DNA from 2 places in the Sorangium sp. So ce1014 genome. Region 1 is predicted to be linked to the other one. Evidence: predicted binding sites of a transcription regulator. Region 1 holds the regulator's gene; the other holds the start of a gene.
What was found. The regulator HrcA, encoded in region 1, represses chaperone genes, less so after heat shock. The targets are predictions, from matches to a motif close to GNTAGCACTCNCCNNNGGNGAGTGCTANC.
Positions count from the first base shown of each region.

Region 2: a site for HrcA is predicted at 1,314-1,342, ahead of groES (co-chaperone GroES). Genes of this name have one in related genera too.

Region 1 is NZ_CP150356.1:13,425-17,165, reverse strand. It holds gene WME75_RS00055 (RluA family pseudouridine synthase) at 75-1,148, shown strand; gene hrcA (heat-inducible transcriptional repressor HrcA) at 1,141-2,184, opposite strand; gene WME75_RS00045 (hypothetical protein) at 2,495-3,289, shown strand; gene WME75_RS00040 (hypothetical protein) at 3,360-3,741, shown strand, end outside.
Region 2 is NZ_CP150356.1:8,239,410-8,243,150, forward strand. It holds gene WME75_RS31085 (hypothetical protein) at 1-392, opposite strand, end outside; gene WME75_RS31090 (hypothetical protein) at 392-997, opposite strand; gene groES (co-chaperone GroES) at 1,450-1,740, shown strand; gene groL (chaperonin GroEL) at 1,774-3,402, shown strand; gene WME75_RS31105 (GNAT family N-acetyltransferase) at 3,523-3,741, shown strand, end outside.

The DNA of each region.
Region 1 (3,741 bases):
ATGTGCGTTTTCCGCGCCGGTAGAGGCCGGCCCCACGCCGGTGGGCGGAGCCGAGGCGCCCCCAACGAGCTCTCATGCGCCCGCTACAACCCGCCGCTCCCGCTCCGCCGCCCCAGATCCAGGACGCCGAACCGATCGGCGCCGACTCGACCGCCCCGGTCCGACCCCCACAGGATGGCCGCTGGACGGTGCCGGCAGAGCTCGATCGGCGGCCTCTCGACGGGGCCGTCCGGGTGCTGGCCTCGGTCTCGTGGTCCGACGCGCGCCGGCTGATCGAGACCGGCAAGGTGCTGGTCGGGAACGCGGTGACGACGAGCGCCCGGCGGCGGGTGCTCCGCGGGGAGCCGATCGAGGTCCGCCTGCACGCGCCGCGGCCCGAGACGGTGCGGCGGCGCAAGCTCGAGAGCGAGCTCGTGATCTACGCGGACGCGAGCGTCGTGGTGGTGAACAAGCCCGCCGGGGTGAGCACCATCCCCTACGGCGACGAGGACCCCGCGGAGCAGGCCGCGACGCTCGACGCGCTCGTGCGGGAGGTGCTGGCCCGGCGCGATCGCCTGCGCGGACGGGCGCCGCTCGGCGTGGTGCAGCGCCTCGACAAGGGGACGAGCGGGGTGCTCGTCTTCGCGCGGACGCTCGCCGCGAAGAAGCACCTCGCGCAGCAGCTCCGCGTCCGCGCGATGCACCGGCAGTACCTGGCGCTCGCGCACGGCGCCGTCCCGCGCGGCACCTACCGCAGCTACCTCATCGAGGATCGGGGCGACGGGCTGCGCGGCTCGGCGAGAGGAGGGCGGCGCGAGGGGCAGCTCGCGGTGACGCACGTGGAGCCGATCGAGACGCTCCGGGGGCCGCAGGACGGGACCGGCGCCGCGGGCGTGACGCTGGTCGCCTGCCGCCTCGAGACGGGGCGCACGCACCAGATCCGCATCCACCTCGCCGAGGCCGGACACCCGCTCGTCGGCGAGACGGTCTACGTGCGGGACTACCGCGCGCCGAAGATCCTTGCCCCGCGGCTGATGCTCCACGCGGCCGAGCTCGGCTTCGATCACCCCGCAGACGACCGGCCGATGCGGTTCCAGGCGCCGCCGCCCCCCGACTTCGACGAGGTGCTCGATCGGCTCCGCGAGGCGCGCCGGAAGGGCGCTACTTGACCTTGCCGCGCGCCTCGCTCATGGCCGCGGCGGTGGCGTCGACGAGCGGCATCACCTTCGCGTAGTCCATCCGCGTCGGGCCGAGCACGCCCACGGTCCCGGCGACGCGCCCGTTCTCCATGTACGGCGCGGCGACGAGGCTGAGCTGGCCGCCGCCCAGATCGCCCGCCTCGCTGCCCACGAAGACGGTGACCTCGCCCGCGCCGGCGGCGAGGGTGCGGTCGAGCAGATCGACGAGCTCCTCGCGCTCCTCGAGCGCCCTCATCAGCTTCCTGAGCCGGTCGACGTCCGCGTACTCGGGCAGATCGATCAGGCGGTTCTGCCCCTCGATGACGACCTGGCTCCGCCGCGTCACGTCGGCCGTCGCCTGGCTGCCGAGCTCGAAGGCGCGGCGCCTCAGCGCGTCGATCTGGAGGCGCTCATCGGCGAGGCGGCGCGCGAAGAGGTCCCGGATCTCGCCCAGCGTGCGCCCCTCGATGACGTCGGCGAGCAGGTTGTGGATCCGGTTGAGCTCCCCTTCGTTGATCGACTCGCCGATCGAGAGGAAGCGGTTCTCGACCGAGCCGTCGGCGAAGACGAGCACGGCGAGCAGCTGCCCCGGCTTCGTCGAGATGAAGCGCAGCTGGGAGAGGGCGCGGATCTCCGCCCGCGGCGCCGCGACGACCGCCGCGGCGCCGGACAGCTCCGAGAGGTAACGCCCTGTCTCGCGGAGCGGATCGCTCGCCACCGTGTAGATCTCGGTGAACCTGGCGCTGAGCTCGGCCTGCTGCTCGGGGGAGACCGACCGGAGCTCGACGAGCGCGTCGATGAACAACCGGAGCGCGCGGTCGGTCGGGATCCTCCCTGCAGAGGTGTGCGGCTGGTGGAGGTAGCCGGCCTCCTCGAGGTCCGCGAGCACGTTGCGGATCGAGGCCGCCGAGAGATCGAGCCCGTACTTCCGCGCAAGCGTCCTGCTGCCTACGGGGTCGCCCGTCGCGATGAACTCGGTGACCGCCGCGAAAAGGATCTTTCGAGCGCGATTGGAAAATTCTCCCATGTCAACTGCTGGCGGCGCATGCGTGCGCTGCTGTGGCTACCTGGCCCAGGGACCGCCCGAACCGGGAAGCCGTGCGGGCCGGGCCTTCGCTCCCATACGTCAAGAGGCGCGAGGAGGCGCCGGGCCCACGAATGCGCATGCGAGCTATTTTGAGGCGATCGCGCGGCCCGGTCAAATGGCGCGGTAGGATGGGCGCAGCCGCCGCGCGCAATCCTGCGGCGCCCCGCGCCACCCGCGGACGCCTCCAGCCTTCCGCCTCCTTCCTTCCAGCGGGCGCTTCGCCTGCCCGCGCGAGGCCGACCCCGCAACGATGCCGTCCGTACGTCACGCCGCCACCGCCGCCGCGCTCGCCCTCGCGCTCGGCCCGCTCGCCATCGCGCCGAGCGCGCAGGGCAAGCCGAAGGTGCGGTTCCATCAGGACTGGGCGAAGCACCCGTCGGCGCGCTACGCGGCCATGAGCGCGGAGCAGTGCCGCGCGGCGCTCGCGCGGCGAAAGATCGCGTTCGAGCCGGTGCCGCGCGCGCCGGGGGTGCTCGCGCCGGTGCGGCTGATGCAGGGGGTCGGCGGGGTCCTCTACCGGACGGCGCTGCCGGCCCACCGGCGCGCGGACAACCCGAACGACGTCTTCGACTGCCGCCTCGCGCTCGCGCTCTCGGACTTCAGCCGGATCCTGCGCGTGCACGACATCGTCGAGGTGCTGATGTTCTCGGCCTGGCGACCTCCGTCGAGGATGTGGCCCGAGGGCAAGCTGGCCAGGAGGCACCCGGGCGGGCTCGCCATCGACCCCTACCGGTTCGTCAAGAAGCGCGCGGGCGACGGGTTCGCGGAGGCGTGGCTCGACGTCGAGCGCGATTTCGTCGGCAGGCGCGGCGCACCTGTGTGCGGCGAGGGCGCCAGGTCGACCGGGAAGCCCGGGGCGGCCGGCAGGGGTGCGACGAGCAGCCCTCCCGCGGGCACGACGGCGCGCGAGCTGCGCTCCATCGTGTGCGAGGCCGCGGATCAGCACATCTTCACGTCGATCCTCACCCCCAACTACGACCGGGCGCACAAAAACCACCTGCATCTGGAGGTCACTCCCGGCGTCCAATGGCATCTCGTGCGCTGAGGCGGGACGGGCGGTCCTCCCCGGCGCAAACCCGCTCTCGCCCCGAGGTCGACCCGCTATGTTAGCCCGCGTGCCCGCACGAAGCTCCCCGCTCCCCCGCGCGTCCACCGCGTCTGCCGCGCTGACGCTCGCCGTCGTCGCCCTGTCGTTCACGTTCGTCGGCTGCCCCTGCATCAGCGGTCCGGTGAACGCGAGCCCCGGCCTCCGCTGGTTTCTGTTCTCGAACTTCGGCGCCAGCAAGATCTGCCCCGAGATGCTGAAGAGCGGGGTCTCGCTGCGCCTGCAGGACCGCTCGCCGGCCATGGGGCGGTTCTTCCCGATGCAGTGCTCGTACGACGTCAACGACTCGGCCCAGACGGTCACCGTGCACATCACCGGCACGGGGTACGGCTACATGCAGCCCGCCAAGCGCGTGGGCTTCTCCCTCACGACGTCCGTCGAGTACCGGCCCG
Region 2 (3,741 bases), 4.3 Mb from region 1:
CGGCGCCGGAGCGGCGGGCCCGGAGGCTCCACCTCCTCGGCCAGGCCGCCGTGGACGAGCAGCACGTACTTGTCCACCTCGGCCTGGAGCTCGAGCTCGAGCTGGGTCGCCGGGAGCTCCCTGCGCGCCCGCTCGGCCACATAGATGAAGTGGCTCACCCCCTCGACGATCTGGCAGATCTCGTCGAACGTCCCCTCTCGCCCCCGCGTGATCGCGCGGCGGGGCAGGTGCAGCGCCACCTCGATGTCCCCGTCCGCGTGCCGGATCAGCAGCGCTTCGCGCGCCCTTCCGTCCGTCGGCCGGATGAAATCGTCGACGGCGGGCGCGTCGTCGAGCGCGTAGGTGCGCGCGAGGTGCTGCTGGATCCGACCGGGGAAGGTCGCGCCCGGCATCAGTTGAGCCCGCCCGTGCCACGGCCCGGCACGATCCCACGCGCCCCGAGCTCCTCGGCGAGGCGGCTGGAGCCGGTGCGGACCCAGCGCTCGTACAGCCGGAGCACCGAGCGCTCGTCCCGAGCACCGGACGCGAGCGTGCCGTCGGCCACATCGTTCAAGACGCTCACGAAGCGCTCGAATTTCTCGGCCATCTCCGAAAGGACATCCGGGCCCTGGCCGACGCGCGCGTTGAGGCGCAGCATAGCGGCGGCATGGTGGTAGGCGGTCGACCCGACCCCGACCACGTAGCCGCGATCGACGCCCTTGAGCTCGATGTGGCCGCCGAAGAAGCCGACCACATAGAGGACGCCGTCGCCGAGGTTACGCAGCCGGCGGAAGCGCTCGGCTCCGGAGGCCTCCAGGGCATCGCGCAGGAGAAAGGTCAGGGGTTGGTTGAAGGCGGACTCGGCGTGCTCGTCCGGGTGAGCGAAAGCACAAAGCAGGCTGACCAGGTAACTCGACGCCGCCTCGGTCGCGGCGACGTTCCGAACTCGGAGCGCCTCGTCCACAACCTCTTGGAAGTAGCGGGTCATGCTCGGGGACACAGAGATCGCTTGGCTCACGGGGGCACCTCACCTGCGCGGGCGCCCTGGATACCGACGTAACCCGGGCCACCGCGCGCTCAGGCCAACCAGACACGTCCTGTCGGCCTCCATCGGGCTGGAGACCGTGAGGGCGTCGCGTCACGCTGCTGCCGCATTTCCGCCCTCATAGGCTCACTCTAGCCGATGACCCTGACCGAGCCCAGCCTGACGCCCCGCACCTTTCCTTGGGATCTTCAGCATTTACAGCCACCCCAGCGCCTGGCTGCCAGCCCGCAAAGTGCCGGACTGGCCCGCGCTTGACACCCCGGAGAGGGTGGCTATCTTCCGCGCGCTCGCTAGCACTCCCATGAGGTGAGTGCTAGCAAAGTGCCCAGACTGCAATCGTATGGGACCTTGCGGCAGCTCAGGCGGGCTGTCTGGGTCCCGCCGTCTCGAGGGACGCGGCCGCTCGTCCCCGGAGGATTCGCAAGATGAAGATTCGACCGCTCCAGGACCGCGTGATCGTTCAGCGCGTGAAGGAAGAAGAGAAGACCAAGGGGGGTCTCTACATCCCGGACACGGCGAAGGAGAAGCCGATCGAGGGCACGGTCATCGCCGTCGGCAACGGCAAGGTCGGCGAGGACGGCACCGTGCGGAAGCTCGACGTCAAGGAGGGTGATCGCATCCTCTTCGGCAAGTACTCGGGCACCGAGGTGAAGATCGACGGCGAGGAGCACCTCATTCTCCGCGAGGACGACATCCTCGGCGTGATCGAGAAGTGACGCGGGCGACAGCAGGAACTTAGGAGAGACACCATGGCAGCCAAAGAAATCATCTACAACGAGTCCGCCCGCAGCATGATCCTCGCGGGCGTCAACGCCCTCGCCGACGCGGTCAAGGTCACCCTCGGCCCGAAGGGGCGCAACGTCGTCATCGAGAAGAGCTTCGGCTCGCCGACGGTCACCAAGGACGGCGTCACGGTCGCCAAGGAGATCGAGCTCGAGAACCGCTTCGAGAACATGGGCGCCCAGATGGTCCGCGAGGTCGCCTCGAAGACGAGCGACATCGCCGGCGACGGGACGACCACCGCGACCGTGCTCGCCCAGGCGATCTACCGCGAGGGCTCCAAGCTCGTCGCGGCCGGCCACAACCCGATGGAGATCAAGCGCGGCATCGACAAGGCGGTCGAGGCGATCGTGGCGCACCTCCACAGCACGGCCAAGCAGACGAGGGACGCGAAGGAGATCGCGCAGGTCGGCACGATCAGCGCGAACGGCGACGAGACGATCGGCAAGCTCCTCGCCGACGCCATGGAGAAGGTCGGCAAGGAGGGCGTGATCACGGTCGAGGAGGCCAAGAGCTCCGACACGACCCTCGACGTGGTCGAGGGCATGCAGTTCGACCGCGGCTACCTCTCGCCGTACTTCGTGACCGACCCCGAGGCCATGAAGGCGAACCTCGAGGACGCCTACATCCTCATCTCGGAGAAGAAGATCTCCAACATGAAGGACCTGCTCCCCGTGCTCGAGGCGATCGCCAAGAGCCAGAAGCAGCTCCTCATCATCGCCGAGGACGTCGAGGGCGAGGCGCTCGCGACGCTCGTCGTGAACAAGCTCCGCGGCACGCTGCACTGCGCGGCCGTGAAGGCGCCGGGCTTCGGCGATCGCCGCAAGGAGATGCTGAAGGACATCGCGACCCTGACGGACGGTCAGGTGATCGCGGAGGAGCTCGGCCTCAAGCTCGAGAACGTCACGATCAGCGATCTCGGCCGCGCCAAGACGGTCATCATCGACAAGGACAACACCACGATCGTCGGCGGCCAGGGCAAGAAGGACAAGATCAAGGCCCGGCAGCAGGAGATCCGCGCCCAGATCGAGAACACCACGAGCGACTACGACCGCGAGAAGCTCCAGGAGCGGCTCGCGAAGCTCGTGGGCGGCGTCGCGGTGGTCAAGGTCGGCGCTGCGACCGAGACCGAGATGAAGGAGAAGAAGGCCCGCGTCGAGGACGCGCTCCACGCGACCCGCGCGGCCGTCGAGGAGGGCATCGTCCCGGGCGGCGGCGTGGCGCTCATCCGCGCGCAGAGCTCGCTCGAGAAGATCCAGGTCAACGACGAGCAGCGGTTCGGCGTGAACATCATCCGCCGCGCCATCGAGGAGCCCCTCCGCCAGATCTCGGCCAACGCCGGCGAGGAGGGCTCGATCGTCGTGCAGAAGGTGCGCGAGGGCAAGGACTCGTTCGGCTACAACGCGGCGTCGGGCAACTACGGCAACCTGCTCGAGATGGGCGTCATCGATCCGGTCAAGGTCGTCCGGTCGGCGCTCCAGAACGCGGCCAGCGTCGCCAGCCTGATGCTCACCACGGAGGCGCTCATCGCCGAGCGGCCGAAGGACGAGAAGGCGGCGGCCGGCGGGGCCCACGCGGGCCACGGCCACGACTTCTGATCGCGGCGCGGGCAGCTAAGCCCGGCGGGCGAGGGCCGGCTTCCCCCTGGGGAAGTCGGCCCTTCGCCATTTCGACTTCCGGCAGGCCGCGACGCGTGATCTGATCCGCGCAGGTCCGCGATGAGCACCCTGACTACCGAGCGCCTAGATCTGACCCCGGTCTCGCTGCCCCTGCTCGAGGCGGTCATCCGCGGAGATCGCCTCGAGGCTGAGGCGATCTCCGGCGCGCGCTTCCCCGACGCCTGGCCCGGGCGCGCGCTCGTCGAGCGCGCCTTCAGCTCGCCCCTCGACCGGCTGCGCGAGGATCCGGACGCCTTCCTGTGGGGCACGCGGCTGATG